Regions from separate parts of the Neobacillus terrisolis genome, predicted to be linked through region 3. Evidence: riboswitches for the same ligand, from Rfam matches in the RefSeq annotation. Region 3 holds a riboswitch; each other region holds the start of a gene.
The links. A riboswitch is a leader RNA that binds a small molecule or an ion and turns the genes downstream of it on or off. The one in region 3 is predicted to bind cyclic di-GMP.

Region 1: another riboswitch for cyclic di-GMP. It lies ahead of ACI48O_RS01105 (anti-repressor SinI family protein); the one in region 3 lies ahead of flgB (flagellar basal body rod protein FlgB).
Region 2: another riboswitch for cyclic di-GMP. It lies ahead of ACI48O_RS17110 (PxKF domain-containing protein); the one in region 3 lies ahead of flgB (flagellar basal body rod protein FlgB).

The regions. Positions count from the first base shown of each region.
Region 1 is NZ_JBKFGH010000002.1:146,740-157,299, reverse strand. It holds gene ACI48O_RS01145 (cation:proton antiporter) at 1-313, shown strand, start outside; gene ACI48O_RS01140 (MDR family MFS transporter) at 358-1,641, opposite strand; gene ACI48O_RS01135 (DNA topoisomerase III) at 1,880-4,069, shown strand; gene hutH (histidine ammonia-lyase) at 4,751-6,253, shown strand; gene ACI48O_RS01125 (hypothetical protein) at 6,299-6,463, opposite strand; gene ACI48O_RS01120 (hypothetical protein) at 6,766-7,137, opposite strand; partial or broken gene ACI48O_RS01115 (IS1595 family transposase) at 7,172-7,288, opposite strand; gene ACI48O_RS01110 (hypothetical protein) at 7,528-7,650, opposite strand; cyclic di-GMP riboswitch class I at 7,952-8,048, shown strand; gene ACI48O_RS01105 (anti-repressor SinI family protein) at 8,066-8,191, shown strand; gene ACI48O_RS01100 (helix-turn-helix domain-containing protein) at 8,373-8,714, opposite strand; gene map (type I methionyl aminopeptidase) at 8,951-9,706, shown strand; gene ACI48O_RS01090 (DUF1128 domain-containing protein) at 9,792-10,019, opposite strand; gene ACI48O_RS01085 (low molecular weight protein-tyrosine-phosphatase) at 10,160-10,560, shown strand, end outside.
Region 2 is NZ_JBKFGH010000027.1:120,585-131,144, forward strand. It holds gene ACI48O_RS17080 (M15 family metallopeptidase) at 1-293, shown strand, start outside; gene ACI48O_RS17085 (DUF4153 domain-containing protein) at 464-2,257, opposite strand; gene ACI48O_RS17090 (FtsZ/tubulin family protein) at 2,577-3,686, opposite strand; gene ACI48O_RS17095 (GNAT family N-acetyltransferase) at 4,205-4,960, opposite strand; gene ACI48O_RS17100 (cupin domain-containing protein) at 5,191-5,535, opposite strand; gene ACI48O_RS17105 (ATP-binding protein) at 5,677-6,939, opposite strand; cyclic di-GMP riboswitch class II at 7,304-7,387, shown strand; gene ACI48O_RS17110 (PxKF domain-containing protein) at 7,410-8,939, shown strand; gene ACI48O_RS17115 (hypothetical protein) at 9,071-9,313, opposite strand; gene ACI48O_RS17120 (phosphoglycerate dehydrogenase) at 9,561-10,560, opposite strand, start outside.
Region 3 is NZ_JBKFGH010000024.1:70,910-81,469, forward strand. It holds gene fliJ (flagellar export protein FliJ) at 1-89, opposite strand, end outside; gene fliI (flagellar protein export ATPase FliI) at 89-1,411, opposite strand; gene ACI48O_RS15455 (FliH/SctL family protein) at 1,392-2,180, opposite strand; gene fliG (flagellar motor switch protein FliG) at 2,167-3,168, opposite strand; gene fliF (flagellar basal-body MS-ring/collar protein FliF) at 3,170-4,777, opposite strand; gene fliE (flagellar hook-basal body complex protein FliE) at 4,814-5,113, opposite strand; gene flgC (flagellar basal body rod protein FlgC) at 5,127-5,567, opposite strand; gene flgB (flagellar basal body rod protein FlgB) at 5,578-5,961, opposite strand; cyclic di-GMP riboswitch class I at 6,061-6,154, opposite strand; gene fliS (flagellar export chaperone FliS) at 6,312-6,689, opposite strand; gene ACI48O_RS15490 (hypothetical protein) at 6,708-7,064, opposite strand; gene fliD (flagellar filament capping protein FliD) at 7,067-8,629, opposite strand; gene fliN (flagellar motor switch protein FliN) at 8,766-9,137, opposite strand; gene fliM (flagellar motor switch protein FliM) at 9,130-10,065, opposite strand; gene ACI48O_RS15510 (flagellar hook-basal body complex protein) at 10,126-10,560, opposite strand, start outside.

The sequences.
Region 1 (10,560 bases), on a different contig from region 3:
AAGTTTAATTATTATCTTAAGCTTTATTGCTATTCTAACTAAATTCGTTGGTGCAGCAATTGGCGCAAAATCATCCGGGTTTAATTGGAACAGCTCATTAGGGATTGGCTCAGCCATGGTTTCACGGGGAGAAGTGGCTTTAATTATTGCATCCATTGGTTTAGAGACAAAGCTGTTGAGTGCGGATATGTTTGCAGTACTTGTTGTGGTTATTCTCGTAACTACGATCGTTACACCACCAATGATGAAGTTTTTCTTTAACCCAAAGGTGAAAAAGCTGAAAAAACCTCAAGAACGTAGTTTTGGAGGTTAAGAGAAAGAGCATCGAGATGATTTCGATGCTCTTTTTCTAATCTATTAAGCTGAGCCTTTGGCTGGACTTTGTTTCGTTTGCTTCTCATACATAGAAAACATCAGCCAAAAAATGACTGCACTTAACACGGCTAAGAGGCTTAACAATACAATTGTCCAGTCATAGCCAATCCACACCGTCAAAGGGATGGAAATCGGAGCAATCGTTTTGCCAATCGTATAACGCAGGCTGGCTGCGGCAAAATATTGCCCACGTAAATGCTCAGGAGCCAGCTTGGAAACGAAGGTTTGCTGAAGGCCTGCAACCATTAACTCACCGAGTGTAAAAATGCCCATCGCAAAGATTAAACCCCATATCCAGCTTGTTTGCCCGATGAGAATGATGGCAATGGCATATGCCAAGGAGGAGAGGACAAATACATTTCGCTCCCGAAATTTGTCCATCCAATTCGTTACCAATACGGTAAATAAAGCAACTAATAGACCATTTTCCGATAAAAGTATCCCAAATGCTTGTTCACCCTGAATCGTAAAGGACCATTCACCTAATGTAAACCAAGTTTGTTCTTGAACATTTTCCTTTGTGTAGACTGGGATAAGCAAGTCAAGCTGCATAAACGTTTGTGCAACTAGAACCCCGCCAATAATAAACAATAAAAAGATTCTATCTGTTAAAATAATTCGATAATCCTTCATTTGATTGGTAAGAAAGGAAAACCAACGATGATTCCCTGTTGTATCTCGATTTCTAAAGAATGGAGCTGTCTCTCTAGTCCATTTAGCCAGGATAAATGCTAGCAAGACACAGGCTGTTCCGGCTACGAACATAAGCTGAACTCGATAATTTGTATAAAAAATAGCCCCTAGTAAAGGTCCGATCACCACGGCAATATTAATGGAAGTATAGAAAATAGCAAATACATGATTGCGATTTTCCTCGTCAACGACATCTGCGACCATTGCTTGACTTGCTGGCCAATAAAAGGCACCAAAGATCCCAATGAATGCATAGCAGATAAACCCAATCCATGGAGAGTCAAGCAACGGGGAATTAGCCAATCCAAAAACGATAAAACAAATCCCCTGCCCGCAGGCAGAAAGAACCATCATTCGTTTGCGCCCGTACCGGTCGGCCCAATAACCACCTATTAAATTGGCAAACACGGAAAAGGCTTGTGAAAAAATTAATAGAAGGCCTGCCTTGTCTTTACCGAACTCTTCTGCAAAATAAATAGTAAGGAAGGGAAAAAACATCCAAAATGAGATGTTCATTAATGCTTCGCCATATAATCTAATCTTTAAATTTCGATCCCAATCTCTTATTCTCATCTGGTTTCTCCGTTTCCCTTTAAGACATAGCATGATTTGTTGCTGAAAATAATTATATCATTATAATGGTTTGGAAAATATCGGGAAGAGAAGCGAAAGGGTTTAATATATACCGAGATTTTAGATTTAGATGGATAAGGTCGATTCTTAATAACCTCTTCCTCAACAGGTCTGCATTTTATGACATTGTATGATATATTAAAAATTAAATGTTATTCCGAAAGGATGTTTATCAAAAGTGAAAAAAAGTGTAGTACTTGCTGAAAAACCTTCAGTTGCCCGAGATATTGCTCGAGTACTGAATTGTAATAAAAAGGGAAACGGTTTTTTAGAAGGAGACAAATATATTGTCACTTGGGCGCTGGGACATTTGGTTACGCTTGCAGATCCGGAAAGCTATGATGAAAAGTATAAAACGTGGAAAATAGAAGATTTACCAATGATGCCAAATGAGTTAAAGCTTGTCGTTATTAAGCAGACCAGTAAGCAATTTCATGCAGTCAAGAGCCAATTACAGCGATCTGATGTAGGGGAAATTGTAATTGCAACGGATAGTGGTCGCGAAGGTGAACTGGTTGCTCGTTGGATTCTGGTAAAAGCAAAAGTAAATAAACCAATTAAACGCCTTTGGATTTCTTCCGTGACAGACAAAGCAATTAAAGAAGGCTTTCAAAAACTAAAGAATGGTAAGGAGTATGAAAATCTGTATCATTCAGCGGTAGCACGTTCGGAAGCAGATTGGTTTATCGGGCTAAATGCAACGCGAGCATTAACCACTCGATTTAATGCCCAACTGAACTGTGGTCGTGTACAAACGCCTACGGTGGCGATAATCGCAGCCCGGGAGGACGAAATTAAAAATTTCAAAGCGCAGAACTATTACGGTATAGAAGCACAAACAACAGACAACTTAAAGCTGTCTTGGCAAGATGCAAAAGGAAATAGTCGCAGCTTTGATAAAGACAAGATCGATGCGATTGTAAAAAAACTGGGCCAACAAAATGCCATTGTGACCGAGGTTGAGAAAAAGGCAAAGAAATCCTTTGCTCCTGGTCTTTATGACCTAACGGAATTACAGCGTGATGCGAATAAAATTTTTGGATACTCTGCAAAAGAAACGTTAAATATTATGCAAAAGCTCTATGAGCAACATAAAGTTTTGACGTATCCTCGTACAGACTCGCGCTTTATCTCTCAAGACATTGTTGGAACGATTCCAGAACGATTGAAGGCTTGTGGAGTAGGTGAATATCGTTCATTAGCAAATAAGATTTTAACCAAACCTATAAAGACTTCTAAAGCATTTGTGGATGATAGCAAAGTGTCCGATCACCATGCAATCATTCCAACAGAAGGCTATGTTAACTATTCGGCATTCACAGATAAAGAAAGAAAAATTTATGACTTGGTTGTTAAACGCTTCTTAGCTGTGCTTTTCCCAGCATTTGAATACGAACAATTAACACTCCATGCAAAAATCGGCGATGAGCGCTTTGTTGCTAGAGGGAAAACAATATTATCAAGTGGTTGGAAGGAAGTTTATAATAATCACTTTGAAGATGATGATTCAGTAGATGACTTGAAAGAGCAAATTTTACCTCGTTTTGAAAAAGGGGATACAGTAAATATCAAACTAATCGCACAAACATCAGGTCAAACCAAACCTCCAGCACGTTTTAATGAAGCTACATTGCTATCGGCAATGGAAAACCCAACAAAGTATTTGGAAGCACAAAATAAACAACTTGCCGAAACATTAAAGTCAACTGGAGGATTAGGTACAGTTGCAACTCGCGCAGATATTATTGAGAAGCTGTTTAATTCTTTCTTGATTGAGAAGCGGGGTAAAGAAATTTTTATCACTTCAAAAGGAAAACAATTATTAGACCTTGTGCCTGATGAATTAAAATCTCCAGCGTTAACGGCTAAGTGGGAACAAAAACTTGAAGCTATCGCAAAAGGCAAGCTGCGAAAAGATGAATTTATTAAGGAAATGAAAAGTTACACAAAAGAAATTGTAGCAGAAATTAAAGCTAGCGATAAAAAATACAAACACGATAATATCTCGACAAAAGCATGCCCAGATTGCGGTAAACCAATGCTTGAGGTAAATGGTAAAAAGGGCAAAATGCTTGTTTGTCAGGACCGGGAATGCGGCCATCGCAAAAATGTCGCTCGGGTAACAAATGCACGTTGTCCGCAATGTCACAAAAAACTAGAGCTTCGCGGAGAAGGCGACGGGCAAATTTTCACATGTAAATGCGGCTATCGCGAAAAACTATCCTCATTCCAGGAACGCCGTAATAAAGAGTCTCGCGGAAAAGTAGATAAACGAACTGTACAAAAATATTTGAAACAGCAAAATAAAGAAGATGAACCAATTAATACAGCACTAGCTGATGCACTAAAGAATTTAAAATTAAAGTAGTATTTATAAAATTTTTAAGAAATTGGCCATGTTATACGATACTGTTGATTTTTTCGAAATCATTAATTACCAAATCCTTTTCGTATTGTAAATTGGGGCACCAATTTTCACTATTAGTTACCGTAATCTCATTCGTATTGTAAATTGGGTCGTCAATTTTCATTATTAGTTACCGTAATCTCTTTCGTATTGTAAATTGGGTCGCCAATAGCCCTTATTAGTTACTTAAATCCCATACGTATTGCAAATTGGGTAACTAATAGCCCTTATTAGTTACCTAAATCCCATACGTATTGCAAATTGGGTCACCAATAGCCCTTATTAGTTACCTTAATCCCATACGTATTGTAAATTGGGTCGCCAATAGCCTTTATTAGTTACCTAAATCTCTTACGTATTGCAATTTTGGGTCACCAATAGCCCTTCAAACGAAGAGTATTTGTTTAATAAACTAAACAATAATTTTATTTATCATGGCTAAGAAATAAATGCAAGTTCACGAAAATTGATTTGATGCATATGTTTATAGTAGATAAGGGATGGATTTTTATCATCTTCATCAAAAAATTGTGCCAAACATAATCATACATCACTGATTTTAAGAGGCTGGAATCTTTCAAACCTAATTGTTTGAACAGACCAGCCTTTTCTTTATTTTTCTCTTTAAAGGAGGAAAAGAGGATGGTCATCTTAACGGGACAATCGTTAACAATAGAAAAACTTTCTAAGATACTATTTAAAAATGAAACAATTTCTGCAGTAACAGGAAGCTTAAGACGAGTTGAGAAAAGCCAACAGGTTGTTGAAAAAATTGTCTCAGAGAAAAGAATTGTTTATGGGATTAATACTGGATTTGGTAAATTCAGTGATGTACTAATTGATCAAAATCTGGTTAGAGATTTACAACTAAATTTAATTCGATCACATGCTTGTGGAGTTGGGGAGCCCTTTCCGGAAATAGTATCGAGAGCCATGCTGGTCCTACGGGCAAATGCACTGCTAAAGGGGTACTCCGGGGTAAGGCCAGTTGTGATTGAAACATTAGTAGAATTAGTAAACCGGAACATTCATCCCGTTATTCCTCAGCAAGGCTCCTTAGGTGCAAGTGGTGACCTAGCACCATTGTCCCATCTTGCTCTCCTCCTAATCGGAGAAGGAGAGGTCTATTATGATGGAAAAAAGATTCCGACAATGGAAGCTTTTAAGCGAGAAAAAATTTCTCCGATCAGGCTAGAGGCGAAGGAGGGCTTGGCCTTAATCAATGGAACGCAGGCGATGACCGCAATGGGGGCAGTTGCTTATCTTGAAGCGGAAAGACTAGCCCTTCAAAGCGAATTAATTGCTTCTATGTCTCTTGAAGGATTACGGGGAATTATCGATGCTTTTTCTGAAGAAATCCATAAAGTACGAGGTTATAAACAGCAAATCAAAACAGCTAAGCGGATTAGAGCTTATTTAAGAAATAGTAAACTAATCTCACATCAGGGGCAGCTTCGTGTTCAGGATGCCTATTCACTTCGCTGTATTCCACAAGTACTGGGAGCTACATGGCAAGCACTTGATTACGTAAAAGAAAAGCTTACAATCGAAATGAATGCGGCCACCGACAATCCACTAATATTTAACTCACAAGTAATTTCAGGCGGAAATTTCCATGGCCAACCAATCGCCCTGGCGATGGATTTTATGAAAATTGCTGTCGCAGAACTAGCCAATATTTCCGAACGAAGAATTGAACGTTTAGTAAATCCGCAATTAAATGATCTGCCACCATTTTTAAGCCCCGAACCTGGCCTGCAATCTGGAGCCATGATCCTGCAATATTCCGCAGCATCACTTGTTTCAGAAAATAAAACGTTAGCACATCCGGCAAGCGTCGATTCAATTCCATCATCTGCAAACCAAGAAGACCATGTTAGCATGGGAACGATCGCCGCCAGACATGCTTATCAAATTGTTTCGAACGCAAGATTTGTGATTGCGATTGAGTTCATCTGTGCCATGCAAGCGGTGGAGTTTTGGGGGATTGAAAAGATGGCAGATGCGACAAGGGAATGTTATCTGGAGGGGAGAAAAGTAGTGGAAACCATTAAGAAGGATCGAGTTTTTGCGAAGGATATTAAAGCAATGGCAGACTGGTTAAAGAATGTGGATCTTTGGAAATTGGCTGATATCTCAGAGTGAAAAATATTGGCCATCGTATCTTATACGACAGCCAAAGAACTATTGTTAAGTATTTTCTTCTCCATCAACCCGGTTTTTGAATGCTTCTTGAACGACAATTAGTTCTTCATCGCCAATTCTTTCCTTTGAATGTTTCTCAGTTATGCTGTTTTCCGGAAAGTTGCCGGGATGATTTTTTTTCTTGTGCTCGTAAGCTTTACCACGCCCCAACATGACCACTCCTTTCTTTCTGAGTTGTAGCATGCCCGAAGGAACATAAAATAATGTGCAAAAATTTTATATAACAATAGCCTATTGTGAATTTATTCACAATTCCTTCACACAAAAATCACCCAATTTGGTATATAATAAAATTGTTCAATAGTTCACAAACCCCCCAATATTTTTATTGAATATAACACTCAGAGAATGATGCTCACCCCCCATGAGCATCATTTTTCTTTATGCCTCTGTTAAAGTGTATTGTTAAAAATTTAAAGAAAAAAAGAGCGATTTTCGGTCTTGCCCAAAAATCATAAACTTTCCAGTTCTCGGAGATGTTTACGGATTTCAAAAGCAACATTTGTAGGGTTATCAATTTCAAAAATCACATAGTTATACTTCTCGTGACCATCCAGTTCGATTATTAGCAAAGGAACTTTATTTTCGTAAGAGAGAAAGTACCACTCATTAGCGTATTTAAAACTACCTTCGAAAATATTCAGGGCGGAGATAGAAGTTCCAGGCATCCGAAGCATCCATTGGGGGGCATCAAAACTGTCAACATATACACTCTTGATAGTGTTAAAAGGTATTTTTAAGTGGAATCTTAGGGAGAAAAGTGCTGTTGCACCACTCAGTTTTAAAATTACATTTTTATCATCAAATTGTACTTCTCTTGCCATGCTTGAACCACCTCTCCCTAAATTGTTTTGACGGTCAAACTGAAAATTTAGATAGATGTAAACTATCATAAGTATACGTCACTTCAATTACAAATGATGTTTGCAAAAGCTCTTTAATATGTTGCTTAGTGCTTTCGTTACTGCGACTATCTGTTAAAGCTCAGTGTTGATTTTTTACGCAATGTTGATTGGAGCGGAAGGCGCTTGACTCCTGCGGGAGCAGCGGGACAGGCGAGACCCCACAGGAGCTTTAGCTCCGAGGAGGCTCACCGCCCGCCCCGCGGAAAGCAAGCGCCTGGAGCGGAAATCAACAGCCCAATTTAACACCTATATAAAAAAAGAAAAACGGTCATCAACCACTATGGTCATGACCGTTTGATCAATATTTCATTACTCTTTACTTTCCTCAATAGGTACTGGTACTTCCGGCTTTGAAATATGGTCAAGGAAGAATCCGAAACCAACCATCATAATAAGTGGACCAACGATATTTACAATATGCCAAACCGTCATGGAAATACCCCCTTATATTAAATAGGTTGAATATATAATAATATTTTATCTAAATTTTCAGAAAATAGACACATAAAGTTCACAATTTAACCAAAAACTTATCGACAACATTTCACATTACCAATGGACTAGTAGCAATTTGGTGTAGTATCTCCAGTTTCAGGAAATTTAAAAAGGTAGTTCAGCTAATGTAGGTAATAATCATTATGACATTGTCAAAATTTGTATTAAAAAAATATTCTAAATTGACAAAAAAATACACACTTATTGCCTCAGACAAGTTAAAATATAAGAAAAACGATGCAGATAAGGGCAAACCTATTGAAAAATAGGGACGCAAAGTCACAGATCTAAGGTCATTTCCATAAGAAGTGTACTATGGTGGCTGGACTTCCTGGTATAGGTGGAGGAACAAATGACTACAAAATCAAAAACAAATGATGAATTGGATGTAGAATGGGTTCAGCTGATCCTCGAAGCGCTAGAACTAGGAATTGATAAAGACGAAATAAGATTATTTTTAAAAGGAAAAACAGTTTAATAATGAATTATCAGGTACATATGGGGAAGAAGGAATAGGTGGAAGAACGAACGGAAGAAAGTATAGACTTTTGCCTTGAGCCTAAATTCTAATTTAAGAGGCTGACTCTAAAATAAAAGGTTCAGAACTCACTGCCAATCATATCCCTCAAGGGTATGAAATTTGGAGTGAGTCTGAACGCTTATGAGTCAGTCTCTTTGCCTTTATTTTGGTTTATTTTCCATTTATTAAATTCAAGGTACTCTCGAAATTGCTCTTTTGTTACACCTGAAGCCATGGCCTCTTTTACTAAATTAATCCAATCAGTATCTAATTGGTCTGTATTCGGTTTATTAAGAATAAAATAATCAATTGAAACTCCAAGCACATTCGCAATTTTTTCCAGGAATTGGATTGAAGGATTGGATTGGAGATTACGTTCCAATGAACTTAAATAGGATTTTGCAACCCCAGCATGGTCTGCAAGTTCTGTTAATGACATTTTCTTTTCTTGACGAAGCCTTTTAACACGATCACCTATCATTAAGCTTCACACACCTTAATTAAAATATAATTTTATTATAACAAAGGTGAAAAGAATGTTCCATACAACGAACGAAAAATTTTGGTGAAATAATTTGAATAGTTTGTCACACATTGAATGCTAATCGTTAGTATCTACATAGATCCGTGATATACTAATAAAGTATGACAAAGCAAGTTATTTATGTATATACATTTATTATAGAAGCATCAGATGTTGAGAAAGGCGGAACGTAAATGATTATTTTAAAATCAGATCGAGAAATTGCAGGAATGAAAAAAGCGGGTGAAATTCTTGCAGCATGTCATAGAGAAATAGCTAAACTAATTAAGCCGGGCATTTCATCTTGGGAAATTGACCAGTTTGTTGAGAATTTTTTGCTTGAGCACGGTGCAACCCCTGAGCAAAAGGGATACCAAGGCTATCAGTATGCTACTTGTGCTAGTATAAATGATGAAATTTGCCATGGGTTTCCTCGTCAGGAGCCTTTAAAGGATGGAGATATTGTTACGGTTGACATGGTGGTTAATTACAATGGATATTTAGCTGATTCGGCTTGGTCCTATGGTGTAGGGGAGATTTCTGAAGAAAATAAGCAGCTTTTGCTTGTGACAAAGGAAGCGCTATACCGAGGCATCGAGCAGGCTCAAGTTGGAAATCGAATTGGAGATATTGGCTATGCCATTCAATCCTATGCTGAGTCTGAAGGGTTTTCGGTCGTTCGGAATTTTATCGGCCATGGAATTGGAGCGGTTATTCATGAAAAACCAGATATCCCTCACTTTGGAATTAAAGGTAAAGGTGGCCGGATTAAAGAGGGAATGGTATTCACAATTGAACCGATGATTAATGTTGGGAGCTGGGATTCAAAGATGGACAATAACGGCTGGACAGCTCGAACAATCGATGGCAAAAATTCAGCTCAATACGAGCATACGATCGCGATTACAAAGGACGGACCAATTATTTTAACAGAACAAGAAGAGCAATAAAATTGATTAAAAGTGTGACTTTGCAACCGAAAAAAAACAGGGGAGAAATCCCCTATTTTTTTTGATGTATGGCCGTGGATAACAATTAATCCTGCTTACGCAGGCTTCCTAATTCTTCTACAATTGCTTGCATTTCACTAATACTAAAGGTTTCTTTTTTCATGACAAGGTCGTAAATATCTTTAAGCTCTTCGTACATTTCCTCATCAAAATGGGACGGTTTAATGGCACCAAAATTTAATACCTTTAATTTTTCCTTTATTTTTTCGATCATGAATTCAACATTTTCAACAGACTTTTGGGATAAGTTCATCCAATGGGTCATCCTTTCTAAGTTCATTTCCCTCATCTTTTCATGTTCATAAATGAATGTCAACGAAAACAAACCAAGCTGATTAATGGACTTGAAAGTTCATGCAAATATCGAGAGAATAAGGAAAAGGAGGAAAATGAATGATAAAAGTATTATTCGTGTGTTTAGGGAATATATGCAGGTCTCCAATGGCTGAAGCTGTGTTTCGTGATCTTGTGAAAAAGCAAGGCCTGGAGGATACAATCCAAATTGATTCTGCTGGAACAGGCAGCTGGCATATCGGACATCCCCCGCATCAAGGAACCAAAAACATTCTCGAAAAGTTCCAGATTAACGCAGATGGACTTGTGGCCAGACAAATAAACTCAGAAGACTTATCAAAGTTTGATTATATTATTGCGATGGATAGTCAAAATCAAAAGGATATTGAAAAATTAAACAAGCTTAACTCTAAAGCGAGGGTTTTAAGACTTCTCGATTTTACTGATCAGCATCATGATAAAGATGTTCCAGACCCGTATTACACAGGAAATTTTGAACA
Region 2 (10,560 bases), on a different contig from region 3:
CGTACCATAATTTTGGCCTCGCCGTTGATTTTGCCATTAAGTTACCCTCTGGAGAGGTCATTTGGGATAGACAGTTTGATGGTAACGGAAACAGCGTGGCTGACTGGACTGAAGTGGTAACTATTGCAAAACAATTGGGTTTCGATTGGGGTGGTGATTGGGTGAACTTCAAAGATTACCCCCATTTACAAATGGATTTTGGCTTGGCAATTGAGGATTTGCAGCGAGGCGAAAGGCCACCTGGTCAGACGTTAACAGCCGATGGCGAAAATGAAAACGAAATAGATCAATAGAATTAAAGAAGTGCAGTTGAGAGTTGAGACTGAAGAAAAAGGGTTTTCTTCACAAACAGAGAAGCTCACAACCTATTTTGAAATAGGTTATGAGCTTCTTTTAATTGGTTCAAGTTAAAATATCCAAAATGAATCAGGAGAACCGTCCCTATGCACCCTACCCTTGCACCCTATTTTATCTCCACGAACACGAATACTAAGGCGTTGTTGTATTGTTGGTCATTGAATTTTTCGATGTTAACGTTTTGGACGACTATTGCCATTTTGGCTCGGTTATTTTCCTTTGTGAAGGTTGCTTCTTCTGCTGTGATTACCCCCTTCATTTGTGAATTATAATTGTAAAATTTATCGTAGATTTCTTGTGTTTTAAAGCTGATTAGTTCCTGTTCATTTTCACCTACTAATCTAAGAATAATTTGATCCTTGTTATTATCTCTTAACAGATTGTACTTTTTACCATCCTTTTCAATTTCACAAATGCTTTCGTCTTTATTTTTATCGTTCATATAAAAATCAATTTGAACAAAAGTATCGTAGCCTTTGATGTTTATTGGAGCGGACTGTTCCAAGCTGAGGAAAACCGGTTGATTCGATTTGACTGGCTCTTGATATTCATAAAAGCCGAAAGTATTATAAAAATCTTTATACGCTTCGAAATCATCCGGGAGCCATTCAATTTTCTTAGCATATTGCATCATAGTTAAGTAATAAACCGCATTCGTAATCGATTTCTTGTCCTTTTCAGAAATCGATGCATTCGGTTTGATCTTATTATTTTCTAGCATATTATTTTTCTCAAGCACGGTTTGTAGCGTATTAATTTGACTCGTTCTGCTTATTGTGAATGCGTCCACTGGTGGCACAATCGATACTGCTGCAAAAACAATTAACATCGCAGCGATGATTCCGTTTTTACGGACAGAGATAAAGCTTAATAAACTACCCGCTGCCGCCGCGTAAATACCGAACAAAATTACATAATAACGGGTATGTGTAACCCCTGTTTCTTCTAAACTTAAAATCGAAGAAGTAATTTGGAACAGAACTATTGGCACGAGCAGTTTCGGGAAAATTTTTCTGAAAAAGATGGCGAACTTATTTTCGATCTCACTAGCTAAAATATAGACAAGAATAACTGTAATCGCGTAGGATACCAGCATTGGCTCTAATAAATTATCTTTCCAAAATTCCCCACCGACATTTTTGATAATGTAAATGACGAGGATTAATGTGAATACTGCAATTAATGGAATAAGAATATAGGATATTAATATTTCTAAAAACTTTGGACAATAGGCTGCCTTCGTTATTCCTTCTTTTTGATGAATGGCTTCTTCTTTTTTAGTTATATCATCCGCCGCTCCTGGATACACCGGTATAAGCGATAGAAAATACATCGGGGCAAATAAAACAAAGACAATATTAGCTGTGTGTGGAAAAGCTGTATAATCGATGGTAAAAATCAGCTGGTTAATAGCCTGCAGAATAATACTGATCCCTGCAAAAATAACACCTGAGAAGAATAAGGAATTAAACAGGGATTTAAATGCGATCATGAAGCTTTTATTAAAACTAATATCGCTCTTTATAACTGGAACCCAAATGAAGGCAATTAGCAGTGCAAACAAGGCCACCGCAGTTCTAATCTCTATCTCCATGCTGAGCTTCGGTGCTTGTGAAATGATCAGGTAGTATCCCGCAGTTAGTAAGGCTACTAATCCCATTAAAATTAACCTGGTTGAAAACTTTGAAAAAAACCGTTCATATACAACCTGGAATACGAAACTTAAAAATGCACCGACTAAAAATGTTAAAAGGTACTTTGTAAGGATTTCCTTTTCTGCATTGATATCGTAAGCATTAATCACCGCTGCAGCCAAAAGGAATGCAGTCGTTAACGGGAAACGGGCAATAGCATCGGTCAATCCTGTGAGCCTGTCTTTTAGCTTTTTGATCCATTTCATCTTCTTCAAACCTCCCACTCTCATTACAGGAAATTTTTTATAACGGATGAAATATTTCTCCCTTTCCTTCTAATTAAATTATATATCTAAATCATTTTTATGAATATTAGAATATCTCGTGAAATTAGGATAATCAATGAAAAACGCTTGCCCCCGTATTAACTTAAAGAAGCTCACAACCTATTTACTGAAAGGTTGTGAGCTTCTTTTCACAGACTGCTCCATTTTTGAATAGCTACGGTTCTATTCAGTTTCATTGTTGAGCGATGATTTCTTATTCAAATTCCGAAAAAGAATCACAAGAACCGTCCCCTTGCTCCTATTTCTGATACTTCGATAATTTCAGGGTTAGTGATCCAGCTTGTTTTTCTGGTTTTTTTGCTTTTAGATCGGTTGCCCATGTAGCCCGTGATTTGTAGGTCTGGGTGTATTCCTTATTCACTAATTTCTGTAATCGATCCTTATTTCTTTCTAGAGATTCTTCTAGGTTTTGAAGGCGACGGGTTGGAAAGGATAATCCGGCAAGTATTGTTGTGAATGTTGGATCAGCATCTGAAATATAGGTTCCTTCGAATAACTGCAACGGTTCGCCCACCTTTTGAAAAATGGACGGGACATTTATGAGCTTTGAAATATTTTCTGGCCCTTCATAAATGAGCCCAGCTCGAATGACACCTTGTGATTCAACAGGGCAGAATATCGAATTCGCCCAAGAAAGTTGTATTTTAGAAGATATATCTGCCGTTGTCTTAGCATCGTTAATCGGAGTAGACGCAATGATCGTTACCCCTCTTGTGGCAAGTAAATTCATAAGATCTGTTTCATCGAAATTCCCGAAAAACGAGCTTTTTTGGGTGACTTTAAGAACGTGATTTATTGCTTCCATTACTTGATGATTCGCAGACAAGTATATTTCCTGTTTGCTTGATTGTGGATTCAGCTTGCGGACCTGGTCATTGTCGACGAGAAAAACGGATGAAATTGTATCGATTTTGGAGAGTTCTTCAATACACTGCGAAGTATTGATCCGGTTCCCTGCTAGCACGTTTCGTTCCGGGACGATCGCAATAGCCCCGACCTTTAAACCAGACAATTGATCTAATAAAAGATCAATCAAGATTGGACCCATTCCAGATCCGGTACCCCCATCTGTAGAGAAGGCTACTAATAACAGCTTTACCCCCTTAAATGACCGCTTCACAAAATCAATTATCTCGATATAGTGGTCACGAACGGCTTGAATTCCCAATGATCTATCCTGACCAGCACCATTATACCCTGGAACAAAATACTTCTTTTCTACGCTGGTGTTCACTAATCCATCACGTTGATTCGTGTTGATAAGTGCGGTTTGAAAACCCAAGGCTGATGCTATCCCTGCTATATTGCCACCTGCCTGACCAACGCCTAAGATTCCAACTGATTTCACCAGATCCCCTCCAGATTTTACTCTAGTCATTTTCGGCTTTATAAATTCAAATTTCATATCATTTTTATTCAATTAAATATCGTATTATTACCAAAAGATGTATGGGGCTTATCCCATTACGCTGTACGGGTGAAAAAAAGCCCGATTAGTAACCGAAAATACAATGATTTTTGAAAATAGGTTACCTAATGCCCTTATTGGTTGTAAAAATTATGATGTTTTCTGTAAAAACTTACACCAATCGCTGCTATTGGTTTTAAATTTTATGTGGTTCTCTGTTAAAACTTACACCAATAACCCTTATTGGTTATAAATTTCAAGTTGTTTTCTGTTAAAACTTACACCAATAACCCTTATTGGTTATAAATTTCAGGTTGTTTTCTGTTAAAACTTACACCAATATCTCTTATTGGTTATAAGTATCATGTTGATTTCGAAAAAACGGTTCTCAATGGCCTTTCCAACAAAAAAAATGCCAGCTAATTGAAAACAAACTGGCATCATTGTAAACTCATATATTATTGATAAACCTTCATCACTTCATATTTAAATCCAAGGTATTGATAGTTTTGTCTGCGATACATCTCCCTCGGTGTGTCATCACCGCTGGCTACTAAAATGACAGTCTTATCAAAATAATGCTCCATCACATATTTTTGTAGCCTGCTCCCAATGCCTTTTTTCTGAAACGGTTCTAGTACGGTTAAACCATCAATTTCCGCTGTATCCTCCGAAAGAATGATATCCACTGAACCCGCTGGAATCCCATTGTAATAAGCAAGTAGTTGGAGCACATTTTCGTTATGAAAATTCCTCTTGTGCTGTTCCCGTCTTTGCTCAGCGTATCCAATGCCATACAGTTTATCCTGTTCATACTGAAATTCTAAGTATTCATTCAAATAAGCATTCGTAATTGGTTGGATTTTGATTTCCGGGTCTTCCTTCACTGCGGGAAATTGATTAGGTTGAATCGCATATAACTCTAAAAAGCCCACCTGATATTGCGATCCATTTAAATAACCGATAAGTTCTGAAGTTAATTTTTCACCTTCAGGGAAATAAAACTTAAGATGCTCTTGCCCAAATCTTAAATGAAACGAACTTAAATAATGTTCGGCTTGTTTTAATTCAGCCAAAGACGGCGTTCTTTTAAACTTAATAAAATTACTATCATACATTAACAGCATTTCAGGATTATGAATATGTTCGTATAGTTCATTTTCAAATACAACTTTGCCTAGATGATTTATATTTTTAAAGGTTATGTGTTTCATAGGTTTCTCCTTTTTATGGATTACTTTATAAGAAGTATTTTCGTGACCCATTACAAAAGAATGTAACTGAAAACATTATTTTGGATAATTATAACATATTGTTTTTGCTAAATAATCTTGGCATTTCTTGCTGATAAAAATAATACTGACCTTTAGGACAAAAAAAGAGCTGTCAGTAATGACAACTCCGATCTTCAACGCTCTCCCTATTAGTTGAATACCTAATCAAATTACTCTTTTGTTAATACTCTATCTCCTTTACTCGTCGGTTGAGAAATTACCAAAAATTCAACATCCGTATTTGAATCATTAATCATTTGGTGTGGTGTAAAAGGTGCTATTTCAATTCCCTCTTGAGGGTTTAAAATTATACGTTCACCATTGACTTCTAATGTGGGATTACCGGATAAAACAAAGAAAAATTGACGTGCTTGGTTGTGAAAATGCCTCACTTCTGAAGTTTTTACTGGCATCCTTTCGTGAATGACACTTAATTCTTTAGATTTTACTAGATGCCATCCATCACAACTATCTCCCCATATGTAATGTTCTGCGTTTTGTTTACTTATCTTCATAACAAATACTCCTCTTATTCTTTTAAAATTATCAACCTCAGGATAATGAGTACAAATAAAAAATCTTATTTATTCTACCGATAATATAAATTAAGTTCAGCTACCTCTTTATGCTTCAAGGCAGCTGAACTTTTCTATTTGTTATTCGTTTTTAACCGATGGAAAGTAAATTTTGAAAGCAGTCCCTTTATTTTGCTGGCTTGATACGTTCCAAATTCCATTCATCTCTTTGATGATTTGGAGAGTAACCATTAGTCCTAGACCTGTTCCTTTTTCTTTTGTTGAGTAGTAGGGCAGACCGATGTTTTCCATTTGCTGAGGCGTCATTCCTACCCCGTCATCTTCAACGATGATTTCTACCTGCTGGTCGATCATGGAAACCTTCACTTTTACATACCCATTTGGACGGGCTGCTTCAATCCCATTCTTAATTAGATTCACAAGCATTTGCTGGAATCGTCCGTTATTGCCCATAACATAAGCGTTAACACAAGCATCAATAGTTATATTCACACCATTTATCGTTGCATAAGAAGTAAGCGTATCGACGGATCGCGTAGCAAGTTTGGTAATATCCAACACCGCATGCTGCTCCAATTCTGGATTTTTCCCTAAACTTAGATAATCAGAAATAATCGCATTTGCTCGATCAAGTTCATCCAGGCATAGTTGGAGTTGGTTTTTTTCATTTATATTTATATTTTTTGAAGCTGACAGTAATTGAATAAATCCACGGACGCTCGTCATTGGGTTTCTAATTTCATGGGCTACACTTGCTGCCACCTGTCCAACCACTTGTAATTTTTCGTTTTTTTGAATTTCTTTTACTAAATCCTGCTTTTCTTGATAGGACTCCATCAAATGGACAGCGAGCCATAAAGTTATCGCATTTGTTGTAACAAATCCTATATTGATGAAAAGCCTACTCGTTGTTAATGATTTATCTAATAGGATAGTTCCAAAAACCGGGATTAAGCTAGATAAAATGATAAGAAAAAGGATTGAAAAGAGAATCTTCTTCTTTCGTTCCCATTTTAAATAGTAGCTTCGGAATCTCCAAATCACCAGGCTTCCTAATAGCAATACGATAAAAGCAGGGATCATTCCGTCACCACCTACAAAGAAGCGAACCACCACATAAAAGGTTGTGACAAAAATACCTACTGCTTTTCCTCCATAAATGAAACCTAAAAACCACGGAACCATTCGCAAATCTAGAAAAACCCCGTCATCTATTTTTATAGCAAAAGCTAAACACAATCCCATTGTAACCGTAAAAACCATTCCCCAATAAAAGGACTCTTTTTCTTCTAATTTACGATTGTTTAATAGAGCCTGATGTAAAATGATCGGGAATAAAACCATTAACATTTGTAGCAATATATGATCAGAATGCAATTCCATCTGTTACCCTCTTTTATTACCTGCTATATTTTAGTTGTTTCTTATATCATACTTTGTTTTGTATGGTAATAACATAGTATTATTTTACAGTGATAAAAAACATACTAATTCCCTAGGGTTGGATTAAAATCCATGTAGAATTTCCTCAATACAGTTCAGGGTATGCCGGAATTTGTCGACTAAATTTCATTTCGTTGTTCTTTATATCGAATATAATAGATATATAGGTTTTTACATATACTAGTGGCCACTAAAGTATAGGTGTATAGCACTATATAATTAATCGTTTTAATATTCTACTGAATTTGATACGAATGTACTATCAAATTTTATTCGGCCATTGGAGGATTCAGTGGCACCTGACAACTTAAAGGGGCGTAATGATGCTTAGCCTTTATTTGGACACTTGGGCTTAGTGGAGCGAGTAGTGTAACCGACCCTCTTACCTTTATTAAGAGGAGGATTTTAAAATGAAAAAAAGCTATATTAATATTTTAACGAAAAAGGCGCTTTACACAACTGCTGCAATTGCTATTTCTGGTATACTGCCAGCTACCTCAGTATTAGCTCATGGAGAATTAGTTGCAAATGAATTTGTCGCTCAAGAGAACACTGTTATTTCAGGTAAACCAGGTGAAACAATAACTGTACCTGTTCAAATAGAGCTTGTCCCAGATGGTGGCGGGAAAGAACCAGCAACAGATGCTGCTACGGTTACAGTTAACCTTGGCGGACAAACTCAACATAATAAAACGTTGGAGTTTGCAGCCAGTGAATTTAATACTCCAAAAATTATTGATCTTAAATACACGATTCCGGAAGGTACCACCCCTGGTCCACTTTCCCTGGAGGTTATTATGACTTCAAACGTTACAACAGGAAACAATCAGGTTTGGAATAAAGATAGAGATTACGTTACGATTCAGGTTGTTGCAGACTCACCAGCTCCAGCAGATACAACTGCTCCAATCTTAACTTTAGTAAATTCAATAAATGGCATTTTTAATGCTGCTTCACTGCCTGCGGGTTTTGAGTTTTCTTTAGATGAGTCTAGTGAAGTTTTTGTTAATGGTGAATCAAAAGGTTTCTTTGACGTTGGAACACACAGCTTGGCATTACCAACTCCAATTCAAGGATTAAATACCGTAACTTTATTTGCTGTTGATGCTGCAAAGAATAAAAGTGAAGAAGTAAGCTTTTCCTACATGTATGATTCGATTGAACCAGTTGTGACTGGTGCACCTGACAGTTCCCCAAATGAAAATGGATGGTATAACAAGGATGTAACGGTAACCTTCACTGCTGAGGACGAAGAAGGTGGATCAGGCGTTGATGAAAGTTCTGTTAGCGCCCCTGTTACAGTTACTGAAGACGGTACTCATGAAATTATCGGAACCGCTAAAGATTATGCAGGAAATACAGGTTCTTCCGATCCGATTACAATTAAGTTTGATAAAACAGCTCCGGTCTTTGAAGGGATTGAAAATGGCAGGGCCTATAAGCTAAACCAAGTGGTAAATTGGACTGCAAGTGATGCAACATCTGGCCTTGCTTCTGAGGAAAGCGGAACACTCGATACGAGCACAGTTGGAGAGAAATCTATCACTGTTAAAGATCAGGCTGGTAATGAAATTGAGATTCACTATACTGTTGAATACGATTTCGGTGGAGTGCTTCAACCAATCAACCAAAATGGGACAAGTATTTTTAAAGCTGGCAGCACAGTGCCTGTGAAGTTTCAGTTAAAAGATGCGAACGGGGCGTTTGTTACGGATGCTATTGCTTCGATTTATTACCAAAAAATTAGTACCGATGCAAGCGGAGTAGAGGAAGCCATTTCAACAAGCGCTGCCACAACTGGAAATTTCTTCAGATATGATTTAAATGACAACCAATATATCTTCAATCTAAGTACAAAAGGCCTAACATCCGGCACTTACCAACTATCCATTACACTGAACGACGGCCAAACCTATAATGTGCAAATTGGTTTGAAATAGAGGGACGGTTTTTGTGATTCATTTTTCGATGTCCACTCCCTAAGAAAAGGAACTTTTCCTCAATGAGGATGTACATAACAAATAGGCCCCCTCATCAAATAAGGGGGGCCATTTGTTATTTTGTTTGTTACTTATGCGTATTTTATCCCTGCAAGCTTAATATTGTTTTTATCACTTGACCCGCAAGGTGTTACTGCGTAAGTCATTTCACATTTTGGGCAATTCATAATTACTTTTTCTAATACAAATGTTTCTCCGCATTCACATGTAATTTCATGTGCCACATCTGGAGCAAAGTTTTCTTTCCCCTTTTCCTTCACATGATCCACAATAGCTTGTCCATCTTTTAATTTTGAACTGCATCCACAACTCATCTGTATCCCTCCATGTTACATTTTTACTTCAAAATGATTAATTTTAAGATAGCATAGAGGCGTGGAAATCAATATACCAAAAGTCACAGTTTAGTCATTCACTATACCCAGTATTCACGAAAATTTACCAAAATCAAAAAAGCTGACCATAAATGTAGTTTCTTACATTTAGGTCAGCTTCATTTTTTAGTCGTAAGAACGCTCAAAATTGAATCAGGAGAACCGTCCCCCTGTGTCAAACAGGTGATTAGATGATTCGGGCTGTTACGATGCCTTCGATTTGGTTGATTTTTTGTTCAAGGCCAGGGATGACGTCGCCGTTTACTTTTTCGTCAATGTCGATCATTGTGTAAGCGTAATTGCCACGGCTTCTGTTTACCATGTCAGCGATGTTCAAATCATAGCCTGAGATAGCAGCTGTAAGCTGTCCAACCATGTTTGGAACGTTTTTGTGGAATGCAGCGACACGGCGTTTACCTGTGTAATCAAGGTAAGCATTCGGGAAGTTCACTGAGTTTTTGATATTTCCTGTTTCAAGGAAGTCCTTCACTTGACGTGCAGCCATAATTGCGCAATTTTCTTCTGATTCAAGTGTTGATGCACCAAGGTGTGGAATTGGCACAACATTTTTCATTGTTAACACATTTTCGTTCGGGAAGTCAGTGATGTACTTTGCAACTTTTCCATCTTCTAGTGCAACAGCCATGTCAATTTCATTTACCAGTTCACCACGAGAGAAGTTCAAAATCGTTACTCCATCCTTCATGATGCTGAATGTTTCTTTATTGAACATTCCTTTTGTATCATTTGTTAAAGGAACGTGAACAGTAATATAATCGCAGTTCGCAAATAGTTGTTCAAGTGTCATCGCGCGTTGGACGTTGCGAGATAGATTCCATGCTGTATCAACAGAGATGAATGGGTCAAAACCGATTACATCCATATCTAAATCTAGTGCATCATTGGCTACAAGTGCACCGATCGCACCTAAGCCGATTACACCTAGAGTTTTACCCTTAATTTCTTTACCAACAAATTGTTTTTTGCCGGCCTCAACAAGCTTCGGAACCTGGTCGCCTTCACCTTGTAAATTCTTAGTCCAAGCAACTCCCTCGAATAGATTACGAGATGAAGCCATTAATGTTGTTAAAACAAGCTCTTTTACCGCATTAGCATTTGCACCAGGAGTATTAAATACGACAATACCTTGCTCTGTGCATTTTTCAACTGGGATATTATTAACACCC
Region 3 (10,560 bases):
TTTCTAAATGTATTCATTTCATTTAAAGCCGCTTCTTTTTCTTTTTCCTTCATTGTCAGTATATTTTCAAAGCGAAACGTGAACGTCATTATGCCATCTCTCCAAATTGTTGCTTCATTTTGATAATGGTATCCTCTAAATCGGATGGTTCTTTAACACCTTGTTTAAGGAAATGGTCAATCCAACCTTTGTTTTGTATCGCTGAATCAATTTCGGAATTTGAGCCTTGCTTATAGGCTCCAATTTTAATTAAATCCTCTGCTTCTTTATATACGGCCAGATGCTTTACTAATTTTTCGGCCGAATGAATGTGCTCAGGAGCAGCAATATCCTTCATCACCCGGCTTACGCTGTTCAATATATTAATAGAAGGAAAGTGTCCTTGCTGTGCTAATTTACGATCTAAAACGATGTGACCATCGAGAATGCCTCGAGTCGTATCGGCAATCGGCTCATTCATATCATCACCATCAACAAGAACCGTGTAGAATGCAGTAATATCTCCTTTTGGGCCGGTTCCAGCCCGTTCAAGCAGCTTAGGCAGCATCGCAAACACGGAAGGAGTATACCCTTTCGTAGTTGGCGGCTCACCAATCGCCAGTCCGATTTCTCGTTGTGCCATCGCAAACCGGGTAACCGAATCAATCATTAGATTGACACTCAGTCCTTGATCTCTGAAAAACTCAGCAATCGCTGTCGCAATAACCGCCCCTTTTATTCTCACTAAGGCCGGCTGGTCACTTGTCGCCACGACGACAACCGATCTTTCTAATCCTTCTTTGCCTAAATCTCTTTCGATAAAATCAAGGACTTCTCTTCCACGTTCCCCGATTAATCCAATAACATTTACATCTGCACTTGTATTTCGGGCAATCATCCCTAATAAAGTACTTTTTCCGACGCCGCTTCCGGCAAAGATACCGACTCTTTGCCCTTTCCCGATTGTTAACAATCCATCAATCGAACGGACACCGACACTTAACGGAGCATGGATTCGTGGTCGTTTTAACGGATTAGGAGGGTTATTATTCGTGTTCACTTCAACTAGTCCTGAAGGCAGAGGGCTTTCATCCATCGGCTTTCCCAGTCCATTTAAAACCTTGCCCAATAACTCCATTCCCACTTTAACGGTTAACGGTTTGCCTGTAGAAACTACTTCACAACCAGGTCCAATCGAAACAATTTCACCTAAAGGCATTAACAAGACCCGATTCCCTTTAAAACCGACCACCTCAGCTTCTAACGGCTTTTCATTAGGGGAAGGATAAATATGACACACATCGCCAAGCTTTACATCGGGTCCTTGCGACTCAATCGTCAGCCCGATTACCTGGGTTACTTTTCCATTAAACTTGATCGGATTGATTGTCTGTAGGGTGCGTAAATACTTATCAATTTCCAGCATTTTCATTGTACGTATCTTCCTGTAATGTTCTAAACAGCGCTTGTTTGATTTCTTTTAACTGAACATCAATCCGAGCATCGATGCTTCCATAAGAGGTGCGAACGACACAACCGCCTTTTTCAATCGAATGCTCCGGTACAATTTTTACTTCAACTTGCCCCTCGATGGACTCTAATAACTGATTGCGTTGATTTTGGACAAAATCGAAGTCATCCGGGCTTACACAGATTGTGATCATCGAACGTTCATTGGAATATAAAAGGTTTTGCTTGATCATTTCAATGAGCAGATTTGGCTCGGTCTCCAGTTCCTTTTTGATGATCTTTTCCGCAATTTGAATCGATAAGTCGATAACAAACGGCTCAGCTTCTCTAATAATTTCTTTTTTTTCTTCATAAGCTTGTTCAATAACTTCTTTTGCTAAATCGATTTTCGAGCAAAATTCTTGTTGTGCATGCTGAGCACCATCTTCATAGCCTTGATTAAACGAAACCTTTTTTATTTCTTCCATTTCAACGAGCAATTTTTCCTGCTCAATCCGTTTCCATTCCTCGAATTGCTGTTCTGCGATTTGCTTTTGTTTTTCCATACTCTCTTGAGCATCACTAACAATCTGTTGTGCTTGATGTTCTGCCCTTTGCAGAAGCTCCTCAATATGTTCATTGGTTTGGTGTTCAGTAGGCAATGAAAGGTCCGATTCCTTGCTCAAAAGTAAAAATTTCGTTTCCATGATAGGCGGGATCGAACTAGACTTAAAAATCTTAGATGACAACATCCTCGCCACCCTTTCTTTCGATGATGATCGAGCCTTCTTCCTCAAGCTTACGAACAATGCTGACGATACGACTCTGTGCATCCTCGGCCTCTTTAAGCCGCACAGGCTTATCAAATTGCCGTTGTTCCTCTAACAATTCAGCGCGTCGTTTCGAAATGTTTCGGAAAATGGCATCCTTCAGATCTTCGCTGGCAATTTTCAACGATAAGAATAAATCCTCTGTATCGACATCGCGTAAGATTCTTTGAATCGAATGATTATCCAGTAAAGCAATATCTTCAAAGATAAACATTTTGCTTTTTATTTCTTCGGCAAGATTTGAATTTTGCTGTGATAAGGATTCTAAAATATTCTTTTCAGTGCTTCGGTCTACTCCATTTAAGATGCCGACAATATTATCAATCCCATTATTTACTGAGTAATCATGGGCAGTAGTCGTAGATAGTTTTTCTTGAAGCACTTCCTCCACCTGGCGCACCACTTCCGGTGATACGGTATCCATTAGCGCGATTTTCATCGCGATGTCCGTTTGTTTCTCTGGAGAAAAGGAAGAAAGAATCGTTGACGCTTTTTTAGGATCCAGATAGGAAAGGACAAGGGCAATGGTTTGGGAATTTTCATATTGCAAAAGATTTAATATCTGAACCGGTTCTGCTTTTTGAGCAAAATTAAACGGTTTTTTGCGGTTCCTTACCGAAGACCGTTTTAACATTTCCTTTGCTTTCTCTTCTCCAAAAGAAAGGGCCAGCAAGTCTTTTGCAAAGTGTTCCCCGCCTGTTGATACTGAGTTTTTCTCGGCAGCCATGCTATAAAATTCATTTAAAACATCCTCTTTAACCTTGGAATCGATCCATTGCAAGCGTGAAATTTCTTTCGTAATAAGTTCCACTTCATCTTCCTTTAAGCGTTTATAAATGGGAGCAGAACCTTCTTTTCCTAAAGAAACCAATAATATTGCCACTTTTTGAAGTCCCGTTAATTGGCGCATCCTATCCCTCCTTTTCTTCTTTTATCCAGTACCTTAATAAGCTGACGAATTCATCGATGTTTTCTTCGGCTAAATGGTGGATCTCTTTATCGACTGGCTTCGTTTCCTGCAACGCTTTTTCCAGCTCATTAATGTTCTTGACTTCCAAATATTCAGAGGTCGGTTTAGCAGAAAGCTTGCTTTTGCGACTGAGATATTTCCACAAAAAGACACCCGCTGCAATCAAGATAAGGGCTAAAACTCCCCACAGAATATAGGATAAATAAGAAGCTTTTTCCTCGGCTGAAGACGAAGCGGCTGCACTCGCTGTCTTTCCGGAAAACTCTCTTGGGAATATCGTAATTCGATTATTTATCTCGTCATCTTCTAACGAATTGCCGTTATTATCTATAGCGGTACGAACTACATTTGAAATAATGCTTTTTATATTGTTTTGTGTTTCAAGGGTTAACGACTGTGGATCATCAGGTTCCGGTGGCTCCACCCCAACATTAATGGTAAGGTCCTCAATCGTATAAGGGCTTTCAATAATTTCCTTCGTAATCCGGTTAAATTCGTAGTTGACTCGATTTTGAACTTCCTCGTACTCGTTATTTTCTGATTCACTCGCCGCAGGGTACTCAATATCCTCTGCAGGAGAATCCGCTCCGCCCGGCACAGCGCCCTGCCCGCTGTAGCTTTTGGTAACCTTTTCTACGCTGACAGCGATTCCTTCATTCGCCTCTGGATCAACAGGCTCTACTAAGCTTTGATTTGTTTTTACCTTATCAAAGTTTAGTTTTGCAAAGGTTTGGACTAACACTTTATCTTGTCCGAGCATCGTACCAAGCATTTGCTGAATACTGCGCTGAATATCCGCCTCTACCTTTTGCTTGATTTGTCTTTGCTTCTCGTAGCCATCCAATTCTTCAAAGGTTGAATCATCTGTTTTTGGCAATGCCAGCAATTGACCGTTTTGATCGGTAATGATGATATTTTCTTCTGGCAGGTTTGGGATACTTTTTGCAGCTAAATGGTACAGCGCTTTAACCTGACCTGTATCCAACTCCTCACCCGGCTCCAAGTTCACAATAATCGATGCGCTCGATTTGTCCTCTGTCTCAGGCCGAATAAAGACACTTTCTTTTGGCAGGGTAATCATGACTTCAGCGCTTTTTACCCCACTGATTTTGCTGATAAGGTTAGCCAATTGAGCTTGGATAACCTCCCTTTCCATTACATCTAATTCGCGTTCTGTTACTCCGAACTTTAAGTCTTTTGTTTGTTCGGAAAAGCTGATTGAACCGTTTTTCGGCAAACCCTCCGAGGCTAGATTTACGATGAGGTCGGGAACGTTTTCATTAGGAACTAGAATTTGGGTCCCATTACTTGCTATTTCATACTCGGTAAACCCTTGTTTATCGAGAACGCCTTTAATCTCACCTATTTCTTTTTGACTTAAATTATTCGCATATAACGGAACTAAATTAGGCTTAGAAACAAAGAAGATCGCCACACTCAGAATGACAATAAGCCCCAAAAATGATCCAATATAAATCGCTTTATTTTTTTTGCTTACGTTTTTCCAAAACTGTGTAATCTTTTCCTTAAAATCAACGAATTTATTCATATATCCTCCGCTATTTTCATAAAAGATAAGCCGTATTTATACTTGCATTCTCATGACTTCTTGATAAGCTTCAACGACCTTATCTCTTACTTGCGTAGTTAACTGCAGTGCTATTTGCGCCTTTTGAGCAGCGATCGTCACATCATGAATATTTTTTATTTCACCTGTTGCAATTTTTTCTGAAAGCTTTTCTGATTGAACAATCATCTCATTTGCCTTTCCGATTGCTTCTCCTAAAGCAGATGAAAATGAGGTGGTTGAAGTTGAAGCAGGCTTAATATCCCGATTATTTTCAAACAATGGTGTTTGATAAGTAGTTAATTGATCTATATTCATCGTTCAGTGCTCCTTATTTTCCAATATCCAATGCTTTTATTGCGATGTTTTTGCCAACATTAAATGCTGTAACATTTGCTTCATATGCCCTTGAAACACTCATCAGATCAACCATTTCTTTCGTAATATCAACGTTTGGCATCATGACATAGCCTTCATTATTTGCGTCTGGATGAGTGGGATCATAGACTGGCCGAAACGGAGTCTTGTCTTCAGAAATCTTGGTCACCTTGACACCATTCACATTCATTTCACTGTTTAAATATTTGCTGAACGGCGCCGTACCTTGTGGTTGTACTTCAACCATTTTTCTGCGATATGGAACCCATTCACCGTTGACAAATCTGCCTCGTGTTGTCGTTGCATTAGCGATATTTGCTGAAACAACATCCATTTTTAAACGTTGCGTGGTTAAACCAGAAGAACTTATGTTTAATGAATGAAACATTGACATAATCTATCTCCTATCTACTTCTAATAGCTGTTTTTAATAGATTAAACTCTTCACTTATTTGATAGGTTAATGTTTGATACCAAATTTGGTTTTTTGTTAAATCACTCATTTCACTATCAACATCTACACCATTGCCGTTATTTTGCATCGTGAAAGGTTGGTCGGCCACATATGGCTTGTTTATTGAATTATTCCCGAACGGAATATGTTTCGAGTTCGTCAACTTGCCACTGAAGCTGTAGTTTGATATTTCTCCTCTTAGAATTTCTTCAAAGATCACTTTTTGTGGCTTATAGTTTGGAGTGTTGACATTCGCTAAGTTGTTTGAAATGGTATTATGTCGCAACACAGAAGCATCAAGTGCGTTTTGGAGAATAGTAAAGTTTGTTTGCACGAGTTATCACCTGTTTTGGAATTATTTGTCGTTCTTTATAAAGGAATTTTGGACAAAAAAAAACTATTCCGAAGAATAGTTAATAAAGGTACTCTTCTCTTCGGTAGCTGGCTGGCATCATCACCCATAATTGGTGACCTTAGCCCCTGTAGCTTTGCGTCGCTGGATTTCCCCAGGTTTGCCTTTATCGGATTGTAATGTACTAATTATTGTTTTAAAAAAATCGCAAAATTACGGACATAAATTATCGATTATTATCGAATATTGTCTATTAAAATAATATTACAATGATATTCCAAATATAACAATGAAAAAAAGCAAAAAAAATCCTTCTTAACAAAATGTTCACGTTAAGAAGGTTTTGCTAGCTTCATTGCCTCTGCCCAAGTGTCTTGTATTTCGTAGAGCATCTCTTGAACTTCCGTTAAAATAAGCGGATCCTTTTTTAAATTCGCTTCAATTAATCTTCGTTTCATATAGTCATATAGTAATATCAATGATTGAGAAATTTCAATGTCCATTTTTAGCGTTACCATTAATTCACTGATAATGTTTTGCGCTCTGCTGATCCGATTATTCGCTCTTGTAAAATCATTTTTTTCCAAGGCCATTTTGGCTTGTTCAATAAACTTGATTGCACCTTTATATAAAAGGAGCGTCAGTTCTTCACCTTTGGCCAATAATACTTGATTATTTTCATAAGCCTGATAAGGGTTTTTCAATGACATTGTTTTCAATCCTTCGCCTTATTTTCTTTTGTCATAGAAGAAGCCGCTATTTACGACTGAGGGCTCTCCATAATGATGCTTTATCGTTTGCTCTTTTTTAACAGCTGAGTATTCAGCAAGAACAGATTGCCTCATTGCTTGTAATTTTTCTTTTATCGCCCTGTCTACTTTGATAATTTTTATTAACTGCTCTTTAATAACTGGATTCATAATCATTCTTCCATAAACCCGATCCAGTCTGTTTACTTCTGTAATGCATTGTTCTCGTTCATCTAAAAGCCGTTGAATAGGATCAATCGATTGTGGGTTCATTTCATTTAATAGTAAAGAAAGGTGGTAGTACTCTCTTAATAATTCTTCTTTCCTCTTAAACAAGATTACATTCCCCCACCAAATTGCTGCATTAGCCATCCACTTTGCGTATTAGCCTTTTGGATCGCTTTCTCCATTTCCGTGAACTGCTTCCAATAATACGATTCCTTTTTTTCGAGCCTCTTCTCCCAAGAGTCAATTTGATCATCCAAGCCTTTTAAAGCTTTAGACAAGGTTGAATCACTCGTAATACCTGCCGTTTTTGTTATTTGTTTGATCGTTTCATTGATTTGGTCATATAGCCTCCAAGCAACACCACTAAATTGAAATTCCTCGGAGCTATTCACTGTATCATTCTCAACATTGCTTGTCTCATATTTCTTTGAAAATAAACGGGATACATCTTCAATATTATTTTCGAGCGCCTCTTTTAACTTGGCTTCATCAATAACCAGCTTGCCATTATCTCGATAATTCGTACTCGTTGTAATACCAATTTCAGCTAATGTATCAAAGTTACTATTTATTGTTGCTGAGTCTTTATCGCTTACTTTTGCGCTTAGTGCACTTCTCATTTTATCCATTGCTCCAGCAATGTTCCGGTCATTTTGCAGGAGGCCGCTTTTCGCCTTTTCTTCCCACTGTTCGATTTCTTTTTCGCTCATTTCCTTTTTTTGCTCATCTAAAAGGGGGTTGAAATCTCGGTAGCGCTTTTGATCTATTGTCTCGTGCAACGTTTTAATCGTCTCGTTATATTTATCTACAAAGCTTTTAATTCCATCAAAGATAGAATCCACATCAGCTTTTTTCGTAACGGTCAGAGTACTGCCCGTTGGAATGGCTGATTTTAAATTAAAGGCGATTCCATCATAGGTAAAGTTATTACTTTTAATCGTTATGCTAACCCCGTTAATGGTTACCTCACCATCTACCGATTTGGTTGATGAGCTTCCAATTGCACCAGTCGCATTACCTGACGGGAAGTCATTTTGTGTTTCACTGACCATACCTGCTGCGATGTTTAATACATTGCTGCTATTGGAAAGATTAGCAATATTTATATTAGTCATCGGGTCTTTAGAAGTGAAAATAATCGCATTGTCACCACTTGAATAGCTTGCCGTTACCCCAGTCTTGTCCGAAAGAGCGTTAATCTTTGAAATCGAACTTTTCATTGTATCGCTGCTGGTAAGTTCAACCGTTTCATTATTCAAGGTAAAACTAAATCCCTTCCCAGTACCAAACTGAGCGGAATCACTGCTTACACCTGCAGCAGCAAATTTAACTGAGGCAGGCGTTCCCGCTTGGTATGGCTTGGCATAGGAAATAACATACTCTTCTCTGGATGGAGTCCCTTTTAATGATACGTCTACTAAACTTGTATCAGACGAAGACAATTTACTCCGTTTAAAGGTTGATTCAAGTCTCAGATCCTGCATCGAAGAGCGTAAATCTAAAAATTTCGTATTGATGTCACGATACGCATCCATTTTCCATTGCGTTCTTGTTTTATTTTGCAAAACTTTATTTAATTGTAGTTTTTCCGCGTCCATTAATTTCGAAACAAGTGTCTCAGTATCCATTCCTGATACTAATCCAGAAAAACGAAGATCATTAGAAATCATCATTTATTCCTCCGAACTGCTTGTAAAATTGTCTAATAGAGAATAACGGCATTTTCTTTAAAGCGTTTAGTTCTAGTTACATCAACAAAAAATGGGTGTTCCCACAGCCATTGGACTTGGAGCACCCATTCTTCTAATATTAATTTACCGTTTTAGTTAAAATTTCCGTTATTCTTATGCCGAAATATTCGTCAATAACAACAACTTCTCCTTTGGCGACTATTTTTCCGTTAATTAATAAATCAACTGGTTCGCCGGAAACACGATCTAACTCGATAATCGACCCTTGTGACAGATCTAAAATCTCATTAATTTTTTTCTTTGTTCTTCCCAATTCAACCACGATTTCTAACGATATATCCATTAGCAGGTTTAAATTGACCGAATCCTCCAGTCCACTTTTAGAAGACTCTTCTTCTAAATCGGCAAATAAAAAGGGCTTCGTTTCCTGCTCGCTTTCCCCAAGGAGCGCTTCTAATTCTTCTTTAGAAATTTTCGCGTCATTACTCATCTTTTTTTCCCTCTTTTTCTAAAACAGTTTCGATTTCAGCTGCAAGGCGAGTTTTCTTTATTCCCGGTTTGACAAGGAACTTGACTTCCCTTCCGACCATGGCCTTTAACGGTTCGTCCGATAATTGGTCGAGCTGGATCACATCGCCAACATTTAACGATAAAAATTCTTCAATCGATACTTTCGCCCGTCCTAATTCCACGCTTAAAGGGATTTTCAGTTCTTCAATTTTGTTCTTTAGGACACTGGTTTCTTCCTTGCTTTTCGTTTTATTACGGGTGGAGAATAATTGATAGGATGATAATCTAGGCAGAAACGGTTCTAAAATAATATAAGGAATGCAAATATGCATGAGCTCCGACATATCGCCGATTTTAATATTAAAAGCAATAACAATTACCGTTTCATTTGGAATCGCGACCTGTAAAAATTGAGGATTAGTTTCAATCTCAATCACTTCTAAATTTAAATTCATTAGGTCCTTCCAGGATTTCTTTAAATTGACGACAAATCCCTCAAACAGCTTGTGAAGAATATTTTTTTCAATTTGAGTTAAAGTTGTTTTATCTTCAGGATAAGCCGGCATTTCACTGCCGCCAAGGAGGCGATTCATAATGGCAAAAGCCATTTCAGACTTCAATTCCATGATCATTCGGCCTTTTTCAGAGGTCTCGAACACGTTTAAAATCGTAAACGCCGGTAATTGTTTAATGAATTCTTCGTATAACATTTGATTAACAGAAGCTACTTCCACTTCAACAATTGTTCTGAGCTGAGTAGAAATAGACGAAGCAAGCTGATAAGCAAAATTATCATGAATTCTCGTTAAAACTCGGACCTGCTCCATAGATAAACGAAGTGCTTTTTTAAAATCATATACTTTAATGTCACTATTATTTTGTACGATTCTTGATTTCAACTTTCTCACTCACCACCACAAAAAGATACAAAGGGAAAGCTTAAATACTTCCCCTCATTTGTTTAACTATTATCGTTTTAAGTTCACTAACTCCTCTAAAATCGAATCGGAAACCGTGATTACTTTTGAGTTTGCCTGAAAACCGCGCTGTGCAATAATCATTTCGGTTATTTCTTCTGAAAGGTCAACATTGGACATTTCTAGCTGCCCGGAGACAATTTGACCTGCATTATTATCGGTTCGGCGTTTAATCAAGTTATCAATATTTGTTTCCGTGTCGGAATTTCCTGTAATTTCATACAGTGAACCGCCCACTTTCTTTAATCCGCCCGGATTGGATACCACAACAGTTCCAAGCGTGGCAATTTCTGTGGAGGTGCCGTTTGCTGCAATCCCTTTGATAACCCCATTGAAATCGATTGTATAAGCGACATAAGCATCAGAATCAATAACGATTGGATTACGGTTGGCATCCAATACTTTATAACCTTGAGGATTCACTAA